Regions from separate parts of the Variovorax sp. RA8 genome, predicted to be linked through region 3. Evidence: predicted binding sites of a transcription regulator. Region 3 holds the regulator's gene; each other region holds the start of a gene.

Region 1 (4,096 bases), 1.9 Mb from region 3:
CGCGTTCGAGCGCGCCCCAGTAGCGGCCGTAGGCGACCGAGGCATCGGCGGACAGGGCGATCAGGCTGCTGGCGATGGGCTTGCCGCTGCGCTCCGCGATGAACAGCAGCCAGGCCTCGGGCATGTCCTCGGCCATGCGTCCGAAGAATTGGGGCTTCAGATAGGGCGGGTTGCCGTGCTCGCGGTAGGTGCGGGCGTAGCAACGGTAGAAGAAGTCCCAGTCGGCTTCGCGGATATCGGCGCCGCGCGACCAGCGAAAGCGCACGCCGGCGTCGTGCACCTTGCGGCGCTCCTGGCGGATCTTCTTGCGCTTGTCGTGGGAGAGGCTGGCGAGGAAGGCGTCGAAGTCCTTCCATTGCGCGTTCTTCCAGTGGAACTGGACGGTGTGCCGCAGCATCAGGCCGGCATCGGCGCAGGCCTCGATGTCCTCGTCGGCGCCGAAGAGCAGGTGGAGCGAGGAAAGTTCTTCCTCCTTGCACCAGGCAAGCAGCGCCTGCACCAGCAAGGCGCGGCTGGCGTCGTCCTGCGCCAGCAGGCGCGTTCCCGGCACCGGGGTGAAGGGCACCGCCACCACGGCCTTCGGGTAGTACGCCAGCCCGTGCTGCTGGTAGGCGTTGGCCCAGGCCCAGTCGAACACGTATTCGCCGTAGGAGTGGCCCTTGAGGTACATCGGGCAGGCCGCGGCCAGCTCGCGGCCGCGCCACACCGTCAGGAAGCGCGGCGCCCAGCCGCTCTCGGGCGAGGCGCTGTCGCTCTGCTCCAGGGCTGCCAGGTAGGCGTGGCGCATGAAGGGGGAGGGCGCGCGCTGCGTGGCCAGCAGGCTGTCCCAGGCGGCGGCGTCGATCTCGGAGACGGCGCCATGGATGCGGACGACGAAGTCGGTCAAGGGCTTCCCATCAGCGGCCTCGCGGGCCGCTGGTCTCGGCGATGTAGATGCCGCCCAGCACCAGGGCCAGCGCTACCGCATGGTAGAGCGACAGCGGCTCGCCGAGCACGAGCACCGCGAGCAGCGGCCCGAAGATCGGCACCAGATTGAGGAAGACACCCGCGCGCGCCGGACCGATCAGCCCCACGGCGTGGATGAAGGTGACCTGCGAGGCGAAGGAGGGCAGCAGCCCGACGAACAGCACAAGCGCCCAGCCCGTGGGCGTGGGCACGAAGAAATCGCCCATGGCGATTTCCGCCACGAGGAGTGGCACCGACACCAGGCAGGCCACAGCCGCGGTCGCCGCGAAGAAGACGATGGCCGGCACGTCAGGCCGCCGGCGCAGGCCCAGCGCATAGGCGGCGTAGAGCATGCTGGCCACGATCATCCAGACGTCGCCGATGTTGAAGCCGAGCTCGGCCAGAAGCGCAGGATGGCCGCCCGAGGCCACCACGACGATGCCGGCGAGCGTGAGCGCCACGCCCACCAGTTGCAGTCCGCCCACGCGGGTGCGAAAGAAGAGCAGGCTCCCCAGCAGCACCAGCACTGGAATGGTGCCTTGGATGATCGCGATGTTGATGGCCGTCGTGTGATGCGCCGCGGCATAGAACAGGGCGTTGAAGCCGGTGAAGCCCAACGTGCCCATCACCGTGATGAAGCGCCAGGAGGGCAGCAGGCTGCGCCAGTGCAGGGCGATCTGCCGGCGCGCGCACAGGCCCAGCGCCAGGCAGCAGACGATCCAGCGCGAGAAGGTCAGCATCATCGGCGAGACCTCGCCCACCGCCAGCCGGGCGGCCACGGCGTTCGCGCCCCAGATCAGCGTGGTGAACACCAGCAGCACATAGGCTTGGTTGTGGAGCCAGGGGAGGAACGAGGAGAAGAGGCCGGTGGGGGAGGAACCAGAGCGCATGGCCTGCCGAGCGTAGCAGCCCCCGCGATGGTGCGCGCGCGACGCCCTTCCCAAGCCTTCGGCGCAGGAGGCGAATGACATAATCTTTTCGACTCGCGCGACCCTGGCACGCTACATGCAGGACGACGAAGGCATCGTGGGCATCCGGGTAGGCGGTCGCCGCCTCGGCGCCGATTGGCGCTACCCTATCGCCAGCCAGTTCAACGAAATCGCCGAAAGAAAGAAGAGACCCTATGAAGCAAATCACCGCCATCGTCAAACCGTTCAAGCTCGACGACGTGCGCGAGGCGCTGGCCGAGGTCGGCGTCACCGGGCTCACCGTCACCGAGGTCAAGGGCTTCGGCCGACAGAAGGGCCATACCGAGCTCTACCGCGGCGCCGAATACGTGGTCGACTTCCTGCCGAAGATGAAGGTCGAGGTGGTGGTCAACGAGGCCGACCTGGACCGTTGTGTCGATGCCATCGTCACCGCCGCGCGCACCGGCAAGATCGGCGATGGCAAGATCTTCGTGACCAACGTCGAGCGCGTGGTGCGCATCCGCACCGGCGAGGAAGACGAAGCCGCAGTCTAGGCGGCGCTCAGGGCCGAAGCAGCCGTCCAGGCGGCGCTCAGAGCACCTCGGCGAGTTTGTCTCCGCGCGGGTGGCGGCCCGCCTCCTCGAGCAGCGCGTCGAGCAGGGCGGCGGCGTCATTGCCCGAACGAATCAGTCCCATCTGCCATTCGCCCATGAAGCCCTCTCGCACGCTGTGGGCCAGGAAGTCGATCAGGCCGCTGTAGTAGCCCGCCACATCGAGGATGCCGACCGGCTTGTCGTGATAGCCGAGCTGGCGCCAGGTCCAGATCTCGAACAGTTCCTCGAAGGTGCCGATGCCGCCCGGCAGGGCGACGAAGGCATCGGCACGCTCCCCCATCATGGCCTTGCGCTCATGCATGGTGTCGACCACGTGCAGCTCGTCGCACAGGGGGTTGGCGAGTTCCTTGTCGACCAGGGCCTTTGGGATGATGCCGACCACGCGTCCGCCGCTGGTGCGCGTCGCTTCCGCCACCACGCCCATCAGGCCAGTGCGGCCGCCACCGTAGACCAGCTGCCCGCCGCGTTCGCCGATCCAGCGGCCGACCGACCGGGCCGCGGCCGAGAATTCCTGCCGCTCGCCGGGGCGCGAACCGCAATACACGCAAATCGAAAAAGAAGGGGTCATCCCCCGATCATGCCGCCATCGAATGACGCGCGGCTTGCATCGAGGGGACTCGTCGCGCTAGCCGGAGAAGCGGTGCCACAACGCCGCGAACCAGACGCCGCAACACAGGAGGATGGACAGCAGCACCGCGGCGCTGCCCACGTCCTTGGCGTTCTTGGAGAAGGAGTGCCATTCCGGGCCCACGCGGTCGATGGCCGCCTCGATTCCGGTGTTGAGCAGCTCGACGATCATCACCAGGATCACCACCGCCGCGAGCAATGCGGTTTCGACCCAGGTCCGGCCGACCCAGAAGGCGGCCGGCACCATCACGATGGCGCACAGCACCTCCTGGCGGAAGGCCGCCTCGCCCCAAGCGGCGCGGAAGCCATCGAGCGAGATGAGGGTGGCGTGCCAGATGCGGTCCAGGCCGCGCCGCGACTTCTGTGGATTGACGGGGCTGTTGACGGTGTTTGCTGGACCAGCCTCCGCGCTACGCGCTGCGGCGCTATTCGACCTGGGAGCGGAACGGCGTGTCATCGTCGGCTCAAGGGTTTGGACGGGATCAGGCGGGTGCCGGCCCAGGCGTCGTGCCAGAACTGGCGTTCGGGGTGGAAGCGCGAGAGCAGGGCCCAGACGATCACCCAGCCGAAGATCAGCACCGCGGACTCGCCGCCGCCGAGCCTGAAGGGCGCGACTGCGGCCAGCGGAGGCAGGAACCAGACCCAGGAGAGCAGATAGCGCAGCAGCGCGCGCCCTTGCGTGACCGGCCGGCCGAGCCGGTCGACCACGCGGATGCCCCAGGTCTTCATGGCCAGCGTCTGGCCCTTGGACCAGAACCAGACGAAGTAGACGCCGAACACGACGAACAGGAACGCCTGCAGCAGGTGCCGGCGCGAATCCATGGCGTCGCGCATCTGGCCCAGGGTGCTGAACAGCCAGCCCGCGACGAACACCACGGCGAAAAGCAGCATCCCCTCGTAGAGCCAGCAGGCCATGCGCCGCCACAGGCCGGGTGCGCTCAACTCGGGGGGAATGGCGGGGGCGGAGGGATCAGGAAAGGCCGTGCCGCGGGCACCGGCGCT
Region 2 (4,096 bases), 5.5 Mb from region 3:
GCCGGCGCCGGCCAGGTCCGCGATCGTGCGGGCCAGCTTGAGCGTGCGATGCGTCCCGCGCGCCGACCAGCCCAGCCGCGTCGCGGCGGCCTGCAGGAACTGCAGGGCCGCGGCACCGGGCTGCGCGTGGCGGTCGATCTCCGCGCCCTGCAGCGCCTGGTTGGCCTTGCCCTGGCGCCGCAGGGCGCGCTCGCGCGCCTCGACCACGCGCGCGCGAACCTCGGCGCTGGCTTCGCCGGTGGGTGTCTCCAGCAACTGGGTGGCCGGCACCGCAGGTACCTCGATGTGCAGGTCGATGCGGTCCAGCAGCGGCCCGCTGAGCTTGCCCTGGTAGCGGGCCACCTGGTCCGGCGTGCAGCGGCAGGGCTTGAGCGAGGAGCCCAGGTGCCCGCAAGGGCAGGGGTTCATGGCCGCGACCAACTGGAAGCGGGCCGGGAACTCGGCACGCCGTGCGGCCCGCGCGATGGTGATGCTGCCGGTCTCCAGCGGCTCGCGCAGCGCTTCGAGCGCGGCGCGCTGGAACTCCGGGAACTCGTCCAGGAACAGCACGCCGTTGTGCGCCAGCGAGATTTCGCCCGGCCGCGGCGGCGAGCCGCCGCCCACCAGCGCTACCGCACTGGCGCTGTGGTGCGGGCTGCAGGTCGGCCGCAGGCGCCAGCGCTCGACGGCGAAGCGGCCGTGCAGGCTGGCGACGGCGGCGCTTTCCAGCGCCTCGTCCACGCTCATCGACGGCAGCAGGCCGGCGAAGCGCTGGGCCAGCATCGACTTGCCGGACCCCGGCGGGCCCACCATCAGCAGGCTGTGCTGGCCGGCCGCCGCGATCTCGAGCGCGCGCCTGGCGCCCGCGTGGCCCTTGACGTCCGCCAGGTCGGCCTCCGCCGCCGCCGGGCCGGCGGCGGCGGCCTGCGCACGATGCCAGCCATCTTCCGCCGCATCGCCGGGTGCCGGGCCGCCCGGCAGGAACTGCCGCACCACATCGAGCAGGTGGGCTGCACCGTAGATTTCGGCGCCCGGCACCAGGGCGGCCTCCCTCGCACTCTCTGCCGGCAGCACCAGCTTGGTCGCGACACCGCGGCCATGCAGCGCCAGCGCCATCGCGAGCGCACCACGCACGGGCCTCAGGTGCCCTGAAAGCGAGAGCTCCCCCGCGAATTCGTGGCCCGCCAGCCGGGCCGCCTCGATCTGCCCGGCCGCCGCCAGGATGCCCAGGGCAATCGGCAGGTCGAAGCGGCCCGAGTCCTTCGGCAGGTCGGCCGGCGCCAGGTTGACCGTGATCCGCTTGTTGCTCGGGAATTCGAGGCCGGCGTTCTGGATGGCGCAACGCACCCGCTCCCGGGCTTCCTTCACCTCCACGTCGGCCAATCCCACCAGCGTGAAGCTGGGCAGCCCGTTGGCCAGATGCACCTCGACCGTGACGCTTGCCGCTTCCAGGCCCAGCAAAGCACGGCTCTGCACCAAAGATAAGCTCATTTCTCTCCCTTTCACCAAGATGGTGCGCCCATCTTTTGTTCATGGCGCCGTCATGCACCTGTCCCAGGCTCCGCTGTCCACGGGTCGCGAGATTTGGCACGCTCCCTGCTTTGAAACGGTATCCAACCATTTCAAAACTGACCGAGGAGTCTCCCGATGATGCACCGTAAAACCGCGTCTGCCCTGGCCGTCGCCGCCCTCGCTGCCCTGCCGATGCTGGCGAGTGCCCAGCTCACAGGCAACGTCGCGCTGACCAGCAACTACAAGTTCCGCGGCCAGGACCAGGACGTGCTGGGCAACAACGACTTCGCCAAGACCAAGGGCTTCAAGCCCGCCATCCAGGGCGGCTTCGACTATGCCTTCGGCGAGAGCGGCTTCTACATCGGCAACTGGAACTCCAGCGTCAACTGGCTCAACGGCAACAGCATCGAGAGCGACATCTACGGCGGCTACAAGTTCAAGGCCGGCGTTTTCGACCTCGACGTCGGCGTGCTGACGTACATCTATCCGGGCAACACCCGAGGCAACACCACCGAGCTCTACGGCGCCGGCACCTGGGCCGACGAGGCGATCGGCGCGTTCACGCTGAAGTATTCGCACACGGTGTCCAAGGACTACTTCAACTACGCCGGCGAGAAGGACGGCTCGGGCCTGAAGGGCCGCAACACCGGCTACCTGAACCTGAGCTACACCAAGGAAATCGTGCCCAAGGTGACCTTCAAGGCGGCGGTCGGCTACACGCACATGAGCAGCGACATCCGCAGCCTCGGCTATCGCAACTACGTGGACTACAACGTCGGCGCCTCCTACGACTTCGGCAACGGCCTGTCGCTGGCCGGCTCGGTGCAGGGCGCCAACAGGAAGAGCTCGTACCTGCTGGTGGCCGACCCGGGCCTGGACCTGGGCTTCGGGCCCATCGGCGAGCGCACCTGGTCGCCCAACAAGGCCCGATTCATCGTCACGCTGACCAAGACGCTCTGATCACGGCGACGCGTCGTTCCGAGCGATCCAGAGGAGAAACATCATGGAATCTATGAGGGAAGCATCATGAAGCTGGTCACAGCCATCATCAAGCCGTTCAAGCTCGACGAGGTGCGCGAGGCGCTCTCGGCGATCGGGGTGCAGGGCATCACCGTGACGGAGGTCAAGGGCTTCGGGCGCCAGAAAGGCCACACCGAGCTCTACCGCGGCGCGGAGTACGTGGTCGACTTCCTGCCCAAGGTCAAGATCGAGGCAGCCGTGGCCGACGAGCTGGTCGAGCGCGTGATCGAGGCGGTCGAGAGCGCCGCGCGCACCGGCAAGATCGGCGACGGCAAGATCTTCGTCTATGACCTCGAGCAGGTCGTGCGCATCCGTACCGGAGAAACAGGCCGCGAAGCCCTTTGACTTCGAGGCACGAAAGAACAGATCCAATGAAAAAACTGCTTGTCTCTCTCGCCCTCGGCCTGAGCGTGCTGGTCGCCGGCACCGCGGGCTTCGCCCAGACCCCGGCTGCGCCTGCCGAAGCGCCCGCCGCCTCGGCCCCGGCCGCCACAGCACCCGCTGCAGCGGCTCCGGCCGCAGCCGCACCCGCCGATGCCGCCGCGGCTGCGCCGGCCGCCGCCCCCGCGCCTTCGTTCAACAAGGGCGACACCTCCTGGATGCTGCTGTCGACGCTGCTGGTCATCATGATGACCATTCCCGGCCTGGCCCTCTTCTACGGCGGCCTGGTGCGCAGCAAGAACATGCTGTCGGTACTGATGCAGGTGATGGTCACCTTCTCGATGATCGTGGTGTTGTGGCTGATCTACGGCTACAGCCTGGCCTTCACCGAGGGCAACTCCTTCATCGGCGGCTTCGACAGGCTCTTCATGAAGGGCATCTTCGACCCCGCCACCGGCACTTTCGCGCCGGGCGCGACCTTCAGCAAGGGCGTCTACATCCCCGAGCTGCTGTTCGCCGCCTTCCAGGCCACCTTCGCCGGCATTACCTGCTGCCTGATCGTGGGCGCCTTCGCCGAGCGCATCAAGTTCTCGGCCGTGCTGCTCTTCATGGTGCTGTGGTTCACCTTCAGCTATGCGCCGATCGCGCACATGGTCTGGTTCTGGATGGGCCCGGACGCCTACGCCAGCACGGACGTGGTCGATGCCATGAACGCCAAGGCCGGCCTCATCTGGCAGTGGGGCGCGCTCGATTTCGCGGGCGGCACGGTGGTGCACATCAACGCGGCGGTCGCCGGCCTGGTGGGTGCCTTCCTGATCGGCAAGCGCATCGGCTACGGCAAGGAAGCCTTCACGCCGCATTCGCTGACGCTCACGATGGTCGGCGCCTCGCTGCTGTGGGTGGGCTGGTTCGGCTTCAACGCAGGCTCCGCGCTCGAAGCGGGTACCAGCGCCGTGCTGGCTTTCATGAACACCTTCTCGGCAACCGCCGCGGCGGTGCTGGCCTGGTCCATCGGCGAAGCGCTGATGAAGGGCAAGGCCTCGATGCTGGGCGCCGCATCCGGTGCGGTCGCCGGCCTGGTGGCCATCACGCCCGCGGCCGGCAACGTCGGCCTGATGGGTGCGATCGTGATCGGCTTCGTCGCGGGCTTCGCCTGCCTCTGGGGCGTCAACGGCCTCAAGCGCATGCTCGGCGCGGACGACTC
Region 3 (4,096 bases):
AACATCGAGGCCGACGCGATGCGCTATGACGACCTCAAGCAGACCAGCGTCTTCACCGGCAACGTGGTGGTGACCAAGGGGACGATCATCATCCGCGGCGCCCGCATCGACGTGCGGCAGGACCCGGAGGGCTACCAGTACGGCGTGGTCACGGCAGCGCCCGGCAAGCTGGCCTATTACAAGCAGAAGCGCGACGCCGGCACCGACGAGTGGATCGAGGGCGAATCGGAGGTGATCGAGTACGACAGCCGTGCCGACAACGTGAAATTCATCCGGCGCGCCGTGATGCGCCGCCTCTACGGCGCCACCGTCAACGACGAGAGCAGCGGGCCGCTGATCGTCTACGACCAGAGCAACGACACCTTCACCGTCAACGGCTCCTCGCTGCCGCCCAATGCGGGCGTCGCGGCGCAGGGCGGCCGCGTGCGGGCCATCCTCACGCCCAAGCCGGCCGCCTCGGCGCCGGCTCCCGGCACCCGGCCGCCCGCGGCGCCTGCCGCAGCACCGGCGAGCGGCAGCGGCCTGCGCTCGACCACCACCCTCGGCGGGGAAGAACGCAAGTGAGGGCGGACCCCGATATGGCCCCCCATGGCCCCGGCGAAGCGACGGGCAGCCGCCTCGAGGCGCGCGGCCTGCAGAAGACCTACGGCAGCCGCAAGGTCGTCAAGGACGTCTCGCTGGGCGTCGACAAGGGCGAGGTGGTCGGCCTGCTGGGTCCCAACGGCGCCGGCAAGACCACCTCTTTCTACATGATCGTCGGCCTGGTGCGTGCGGACGCGGGCGAGATCAGCATCGACGGAGTGCCGATCGCGCACATGCCGATCCACCGCCGCTCCCGCATGGGCTTGAGCTACCTGCCGCAGGAGGCCTCGATCTTCCGCAAGTTGACGGTCGAGGAGAACGTGCGCGCGGTGCTCGAACTGCAGCGCGAGCCGAACGGCGACGGCCGGCCGCTGCCGCTGTCGAAGCAGCGCATCGAGGAACGCCTGAGCGAGCTGCTGCACGACCTGCGCGTGGACCACCTGCGCGATTCTCCTGCGCTGGCGCTGTCGGGCGGCGAGCGCCGCCGCGTCGAAATCGCGCGCGCGCTGGCCACCCAGCCGCGCTTCATCCTGCTGGACGAGCCCTTCGCCGGCATCGATCCGATCGCGGTGATCGAGATCCAGCGGATCATCAACTTCCTGAAGGAGCGCGGCATCGGCGTTCTCATCACGGACCACAACGTGCGTGAGACGCTGGGCATCTGCGATCACGCCTTCATCATCAGCGACGGGCATGTGCTGGCACAAGGCACGCCATCGGAGATCGTCGACAACGCCGAGGTGCGGCGCGTCTACCTCGGCGAGCACTTCCGGATGTAAGGGCTTGTCATTCAATGAAGCAAGGGCTCTCGCTGCGCGTCTCGCAGCACCTCGCGCTGACGCCGCAATTGCAGCAGTCGATCCGGCTGCTGCAGCTGTCGACGCTCGAGTTGAGCCAGGAAGTCGAGCAGATGCTCGACGAGAACCCTTTCCTGGAGCGCACGGCCGACGAGGCGCCGCGCGAAGAGTTCGGGCTCGACTCGGCCGACGCGCCGGTGCGCGACGATGACCGCCAGGTCGACAGCGAGTCCGAGTTCGTCGCGACCCCCGCTGCGGCGTCCGCCGACAGTGCGCCGGCCTCCCCCGCCGACAGCGAGACAGCCGCGGCCGCCGAAGGCCCGGAGAGCGAGCCCGACTGGGAAGGCGACGGCACGGTCGACCTCGCGCCGGACGACAGCGAATGGGGCGGCGACGCGCCCGCGCGCAACAGCGGCACCGGCGACAACGAGCGCCCCGATGCGACCGAACTCGCCAGCAGCCAGGAGTCGCTGCAGTCCTTCCTGCATCGCCAGGCACTGAGCCTGCGCCTGGAGGAGAACGACCGCGCCGCGCTGCGCTTCCTGATCGAGTCGCTCAACGACGACGGCTACCTCGAGGACTCGCTGCCGGCCCTGGCCTCCGGCCTGGCCGGCGACGACAACGAACAGTTCGACGAGCTGGTGCACCACTTCCAGGTCGCGCTCGGCCTGCTGCAGAACCTGGAGCCGGTCGGCGTCGGTGCCCGCAGCCTGGCCGAGTGCCTCGCCATCCAGCTGCGCGCGCAGCAGGAAGAGGACGACACCGAGGACGAGAAGCAGGTGCGCCGGACCGCGATCGCAATCTGCAAGCAGCCGATGGAGCTGCTCGCCAAGCGCGACTTCAAGCGCCTGGCCACGCTCACCCGCAGCAACGAGGAGGAAGTGCGCGCCGCCCTGCAGCTTATCGCGCGGCTGGAGCCCAAGCCCGGACGCCGCTTCGCCAACGTCGAGCGCAACATCGTCATCCCCGACGTGATCGTCACGCGCGTGGGCCACGGCACCAGCGCCAGGTTCCGCGTCATGCTCAACCCCGAGGTGATGCCGCGGCTGCGCGTGCACGACATCTACGCCGGCGCGCTGAAGGCGCACAAGGGTGAGGGCAGCCAGGCGCTGTCGCAGCGGCTGCAGGAGGCGCGCTGGTTCATCAAGAACATCCAGCAGCGCTTCGACACCATCCTGCGCGTGTCGAACGCGATCGTGGAGCGGCAGAAGAACTACTTCGTCCACGGCGAGCTCGCCATGCGCCCGCTGGTGCTGCGCGAGATCGCCGACGAGCTGGGCCTGCACGAATCCACCATCAGCCGCGTGACCACTGCCAAGTACATGTCCACGCCCTACGGCACGGTCGAGCTCAAGTACTTCTTCGGCTCGGCGCTGGGCACCGAGACCGGCGGCAACGCCTCCAGCACCGCGGTGCGCGCCCTGATCAAGCAGTTCGTGAGCGCCGAGGACGTGAAGAAGCCGCTGTCGGACAGCCAGGTTTCCGAGATGCTCAAGGAGCAGGGCATCGAGTGCGCGCGCCGCACGGTGGCCAAGTACCGCGAGGCGCTGCGCATCGCGCCTGCCAACCTGCGCAAGGCCTTGTAGCGATGCGCGCGCGCCGGAGCCGCTGGCCGCAGTGGGTGCGCCTGGGCTTGGCATTGGGGGCGCTACTCTTCCTGGCCAGCGGCTGTGCCGTGCTGCCTGCCGAGTTCGAGCGCACGCCCTCCAGGGCGGTGCCGCTGTCTCCTGACACTGCGCTGGGCCGCATCGCGAAAAGCTCGCAGCCCGACCCCGACCTGAGCGGCTTCCGCCTGATGCCCGGCGGCGATTTCGCGCTCGACACCCGGCTCGAGCTGGCGCGCCGGGCCCAGCGCACGCTGGACGTGCAGTACTACCAGATCCACAACGACGAGACCGGCCGCTACCTGCTGCGCACGCTGCGCGACGCCGCCCTGCGCGGCGTGCGCGTGCGCCTGCTGATGGACGATCTCTACACCTCGGGCGAGGACGATCTGCTGCTGGCGCTGGCCGCCACGCCCAACCTGGAGCTGCGCCTGTTCAATCCCTTCCCGGCCGGGCGCGGCAGCATGCTCGGGCGCTTCTCCGCGTCACTGTTCGACTTCAGCCGCGTGAACCGGCGCATGCACAACAAGCTCTTCATCGCCGACGGCGCGATGGCGGTGGCCGGCGGGCGCAACATCGGCAACGAGTACTTCACGCAGACGGCGGGCGCCAATTTCATCGACCTCGACACCTTCGTCGCCGGGGCGCTCATCCCGCGGCTGGCCAGCCTGTTCGACCAATACTGGAACAGCGAGTACGTGCGCCCCATTGAGACCGTGGTGGCATCCTCCGTGCCGCGCGAGGAACGCCAGCGCCGCTTCGAGGCGCTGAGCGGTCCGCAGACCACGCCACCCCCGCGCCCGCCCGCACCCAACGACGTGCTGGGCTACAGCCCCCTCGTGGAGGACATCAAGGCCGGCAGGCTGGACCTGATCTGGACCCGGGCAGAGGCCTACGCCGATTCGCCCGACCGGGTGATCGGCAGGCAGGTGACCTATGGCGGCATCCCGCTGCTGGACGTCGACAGCGTGCGCTACAACGTGATCGAGCAGATCCGCCGTGGGCGCTCCGACGTGACCATCGTCTCGCCCTACCTGATCCCCGGCAAGGGCGGGCTGGAGGCGATGCGCGAGGTGCGCCGGCGCGGCATGAAGATCAGCGTGGTCACCAACT
Region 4 (4,096 bases), 270 kb from region 3:
CGGCGCTGCCGCCCCAGGCCTTTCCCCCGGGACTCGACTACGCCGCGCGCTGGAACGGCTTCGGCGCCAACATCCCGCTGCTGGCGACGGCTGCGCCGGAAGCCGGCTTCTTCAATGTCGTGCTCGACCCGCGCGAGGATGGCGTCGTGCGCTCGGTGCCACTGCTCGCACGTTACGACGGTACGGACGCGCGCCCCGGCCATTACGAGTCGCTCGCGCTGGTCGTGCACCGGCTGATCGAGGGATCGCCGCCCGCCCTGACCCCCGTGTTCGCGCCGGCCGCCAGCCCGGGCGGATGGCCTGCGCTCGAAGCCCTGCAGCTGGGCGCAGGCGCCTCCCGCCTGCGCGTGCCGGTCGACCAGAGTGCCAGCATGCTGGTGCCCTTCCGCGGCCCCGGCGGCGCGCGCGGCGGCTCCTTTCGCTACGTGGCCGCAGCCCAGGCGCTGGCCGGCGCGCTCGCCCCCGGCGAGCTCGAAGGGAAGGTGGTGCTCATCGGCACCACCGCCCCCGGCCTGCAGGATCTGCGATCGACGCCTGTCGGCGCCGTCTTCCCTGGCGTGGAAGTACACGCTAACATCATCTCGGGCCTGCTGGACCGGCGACTGCTCGTGACGCCCGACTACGCGGCCGGCTACGAGCTTGTCACGGTGCTGGGCGCGGGGCTGCTCCTGGCCATCGGCCTCTCGCTGTTGTCGGCGCCGCGGGCCGCCCTGCTTGCCGTGCTCACTGCGGCCGCCCTGGCCGGGCTGAACAGCTGGCTCTACCTCGGCGCCGGCCTGGTGCTGCCGCTGGCGGCCGCGCTGGTCGTGGTGCCGCTCGCTTTCGCCTTCAGCATGAGCTGGGGCTACTTCGTCGAGGCCCGCGCCAGCCGCAGCCTGGCCAAGCTCTTCGGCACCTACGTGCCGCCGCAACTGGTCGACGAGATGCGCGCCGATCCCGCCCGCTACAGCATGCGGGCTCAAGGCAAGCAGCTCACCGTGATGTTCTGCGACATGCGCGGCTTCACCCGGCTGTCGGAACGGATGGCGCCTGTCGAGCTGCAGGCCTTCCTGAACGCCGTCTTCAGCCGCCTGACCCGGATCATCAGCGAGCACCGGGGCACCATCGACAAGTACATGGGCGATTGCGTCATGGCCTTCTGGGGCGCACCGGTGGACACGCCCGGCCACGCGGCCCTGGCCGTCGAGGCCGCCCTGCAGATGGCCGCGGCCGTGCGGGAGATCAACGGCACGCATCGCGACAACGGACGGCCGGAGATCAGCGTGGGCATCGGCATCAACACCGGCCTGATGAGCGTCGGCGACATGGGCTCGGCGGTGCGGCGCAGCTACACCGTGGTGGGCGACGCGGTCAACCTCGCTTCCCGGCTCGAAGGGCTGAGCAGCCACTATGGCATCGAGATCGTCGCCAGCGCCGCCACCCAAAGCGCGGCCCCGGATTTCGCCTGGCAGGAACTCGACCTCGTGCGTGTCAAGGGCAAGGCCAGGGCCGTGCGGATCTTCACCCCGCTGGGCCGGATGGGCGATTCGGCAGAGGGGTCGCACGAGGCGCTCGCGCAGTGGGCTCGTACACTCGACGCTTACCGCGCGCAGGATTGGCATCAAGCGCAACACCTGCTGGCCCCGCTGCTCGCTGCCGATGCCAAAAAAGTCCTTTACCAGTTGTACGCCGAGCGTTTAGCCTCGCTGGCGTTGCGGCCCAAGGACCCCGACTGGGACGGCGCAACCCGGTTCGACAGCAAACAGCAATAAAGGCTCTCGCAAAATGCAGGTGCGCGTGTTGGGGTGCTCGGGCGCCATCGCCAAGGACTGCCGCACGACCTCGTTCCTGGTCGACAGCGATCTGCTGGTCGACGCCGGCACCGGCGTCGGCGACCTGAGCCTCGACGAGATGGGCGCCATCGACGACGTGGTGCTCACCCACTCGCATCTCGACCATGTGGCCGCATTGCCGCTGATGCTCGACGCGGTGGCCAGTCGCCGCGACAAGCCGCTGCGCGTGCATGCCCTGCGCGCCACCATCGAGGCACTGCGGGCCCATGTGTTCAACAACGTGATCTGGCCGGACTTCGCGAGCATTCCCAGCCTGGAGGCGCCGTTCGTGAGCTTCCACGACATCGTGGTCGGGCAGGAGCTGCAGCTGGGAACGCGGGCGCCCAAGAACATCGAGGTGCTGCCGGCCGTTCACACCGTGCCGGCCTGCGGCTATGCCGTGCGCTGCGCCAAGGGCGGACCGCACTGGGTCTTCAGCGGGGATACCGAGCGCAATCCTGCGTTCTGGCAGCGGGTGAATCAGCTCGACGTGGCAATGCTGGTGATCGAGACGGCGTTCAGCAACCGGGAGCAGGCGCTGGCGCGGCGCAGCCTTCATTTGTCGCCGGCGACGCTCGCGGACGAGTTGGCGCACATTGCAGTCGACAAGGGCTACCCGATCTACATCACCCACACCAAGCCGGCCGAGACCGAGGAGATCATGAGCCAGATCGCCGGGCTGGCGGACGGCTCGCAGATGCACGGTGGTGGGCGGGGGTGGGACATTCGGTGGCTGGAGGCGGCGGGGGTGCTGCAGGTCTGACTTGGAGCGTCGGGTGACTGACAAATTTGTCGGGCCCTGTCCTTCCCCGGCAACAGGATGTGTCACACCCTGTAACTGAAATGGGGGCTTGTAAGCAGTTCTACTGCGTTCAAGGAGTTGTAACGAGGTGGCACGGATGCTGCGGAAGGTTGAACGCACCGGGGGCCCTCCTCGGGCCATCAACCAACCAGGAGTTTCTTGAATGAACCGTCGTTCTATCGCACGCAATGTGCAAAAGGGTTTCACTCTTATCGAACTGATGATCGTTGTGGCGATCATTGGTATCTTGGCAGCTGTGGCGCTGCCGGCTTATCAGGACTACACGACGCGTGCCAAGATCTCTGAAGTGATCGTTATGGGCGCCCCGGCTAAGCTCGCAGTCGCTGAAACGACGTCGTCGCTCGGCCTTTTGAGCAGCGTCACCGCATCCAATAGCGGCTACACCTTTCCTGGCGCAACAAAATATGTGTCAAATGTCGCCATCACTGATTCCACGGGCGTCGTGACGGTCACCTCGACGGTTCCCAATGCGACGGGCGACATCGTCCTGACTCCCACGACCGTTGGTTCGAACACCGGCCAGCTGCGTTGGACGTGCACCTCCGCCATTGCTGCTAAATACCTCCCTTCCGAGTGCCGCCCCACCTGACGGTAGACCGGCGATAGAAGCGGCCCTTGCGGCCGCTTTTTTCGTTTCCCATCCTTCATGACGCACCGAAATCTTGCAAACGGCGCTCTGGCGTGGATGATCCCCGTCTTCGCCGTTGTTGCTTTTTCAGGCGTCACCACTTTTTTCGGGATCGCGGATCCGTACGATTTCTCTCGAAAAGCGCAGATCATCTACCTGTCGATCCTCATCATTTGCTCCGTGTTTCGCCTGCCCGCCGTCTTTCATGAAAGACCACGGTCCGGCATCTTCTGGATCTGGGCGGTTTCGCCAGCGCTTCTAGTGATCTGCCTTCACGGCACTCGGTGGTCCCCGTTTTCCATCGCCGACGCTACGTTGTACGGCATGCTGTTCATGGGGGTCTATTTTTGCGCGAGGCTTTCCGAAGACTGCCCGCAAGAGCAGGATCGAAGCGCGGTGATCCTGGCGCTGGCCCCGTTGCTCAACGTCTGGATGATGGTACTGAGCATCATCGATGTTTTCCTGAGCGGCACATGGAACGACTGGCAGTTGGTGTTCTCGACGATTCGCGAATTCGACGACGCCTTGCTCCCATGCCTGTTCCTGCTCTGGCATCGGCCCGGCGGATTGGCGCGAGTGCGTATGACGCCTCTGGTCTGGCTGCTTTCGACCCTATATCTGCTGGCACTTTGGCAAGACGGCGCCCGCTCTGTCCTGCTGTCTGTGACAAGCGCGCTGCTGCTGGTCGCGTTTCTCCGAAAGGATGCAGCCCTGCTTCGTCTGCCGATTTCCTCGTTCGCGGTCGCGGGGGCATTGTTCTACGGCATGCGATGGCTCTTTGACTCGGACCATACGACTCGAACCGTCTTTAGGCTGACCACTTCGTATCGAAGC

What was found. The regulator sigma-54, encoded in region 3, starts transcription at its own class of promoters, with help from an activator protein. The targets are predictions, from matches to a motif close to TGGCANGNAANCTGCTTT.
Region 1: E5P3_RS18770 (P-II family nitrogen regulator) is a predicted target of sigma-54. The motif match lies at 1,940-1,957, and genes of this name have one in related genera.
Region 2: E5P3_RS01790 (TorF family putative porin) is a predicted target of sigma-54. The motif match lies at 1,565-1,582, and genes of this name have one in related genera.
Region 4: E5P3_RS29290 (pilin) is a predicted target of sigma-54. The motif match lies at 2,703-2,720, and genes of this name have one in related genera.

The regions. Positions count from the first base shown of each region.
Region 1 is NZ_LR594662.1:4,005,177-4,009,272, reverse strand. It holds gene E5P3_RS18780 (GNAT family N-acetyltransferase) at 1-886, opposite strand, end outside; gene E5P3_RS18775 (DMT family transporter) at 897-1,835, opposite strand; gene E5P3_RS18770 (P-II family nitrogen regulator) at 2,069-2,407, shown strand; gene E5P3_RS18765 (TIGR00730 family Rossman fold protein) at 2,445-3,035, opposite strand; gene E5P3_RS18760 (diacylglycerol kinase) at 3,093-3,551, opposite strand; gene E5P3_RS18755 (RDD family protein) at 3,548-4,096, opposite strand, start outside.
Region 2 is NZ_LR594662.1:389,415-393,510, forward strand. It holds gene E5P3_RS01785 (YifB family Mg chelatase-like AAA ATPase) at 1-1,470, opposite strand, end outside; gene E5P3_RS01790 (TorF family putative porin) at 1,630-2,451, shown strand; gene glnK (P-II family nitrogen regulator) at 2,518-2,856, shown strand; gene E5P3_RS01800 (ammonium transporter) at 2,883-4,096, shown strand, end outside.
Region 3 is NZ_LR594662.1:5,874,122-5,878,217, forward strand. It holds gene lptA (lipopolysaccharide transport periplasmic protein LptA) at 1-564, shown strand, start outside; gene lptB (LPS export ABC transporter ATP-binding protein) at 579-1,361, shown strand; gene E5P3_RS27990 (RNA polymerase factor sigma-54) at 1,376-2,965, shown strand; gene E5P3_RS27995 (phospholipase D family protein) at 2,968-4,096, shown strand, end outside.
Region 4 is NZ_LR594662.1:6,145,435-6,149,530, forward strand. It holds gene E5P3_RS29280 (CHASE2 domain-containing protein) at 1-1,751, shown strand, start outside; gene E5P3_RS29285 (3',5'-cyclic-nucleotide phosphodiesterase) at 1,765-2,574, shown strand; gene E5P3_RS29290 (pilin) at 2,777-3,223, shown strand; gene E5P3_RS29295 (O-antigen ligase family protein) at 3,320-4,096, shown strand, end outside.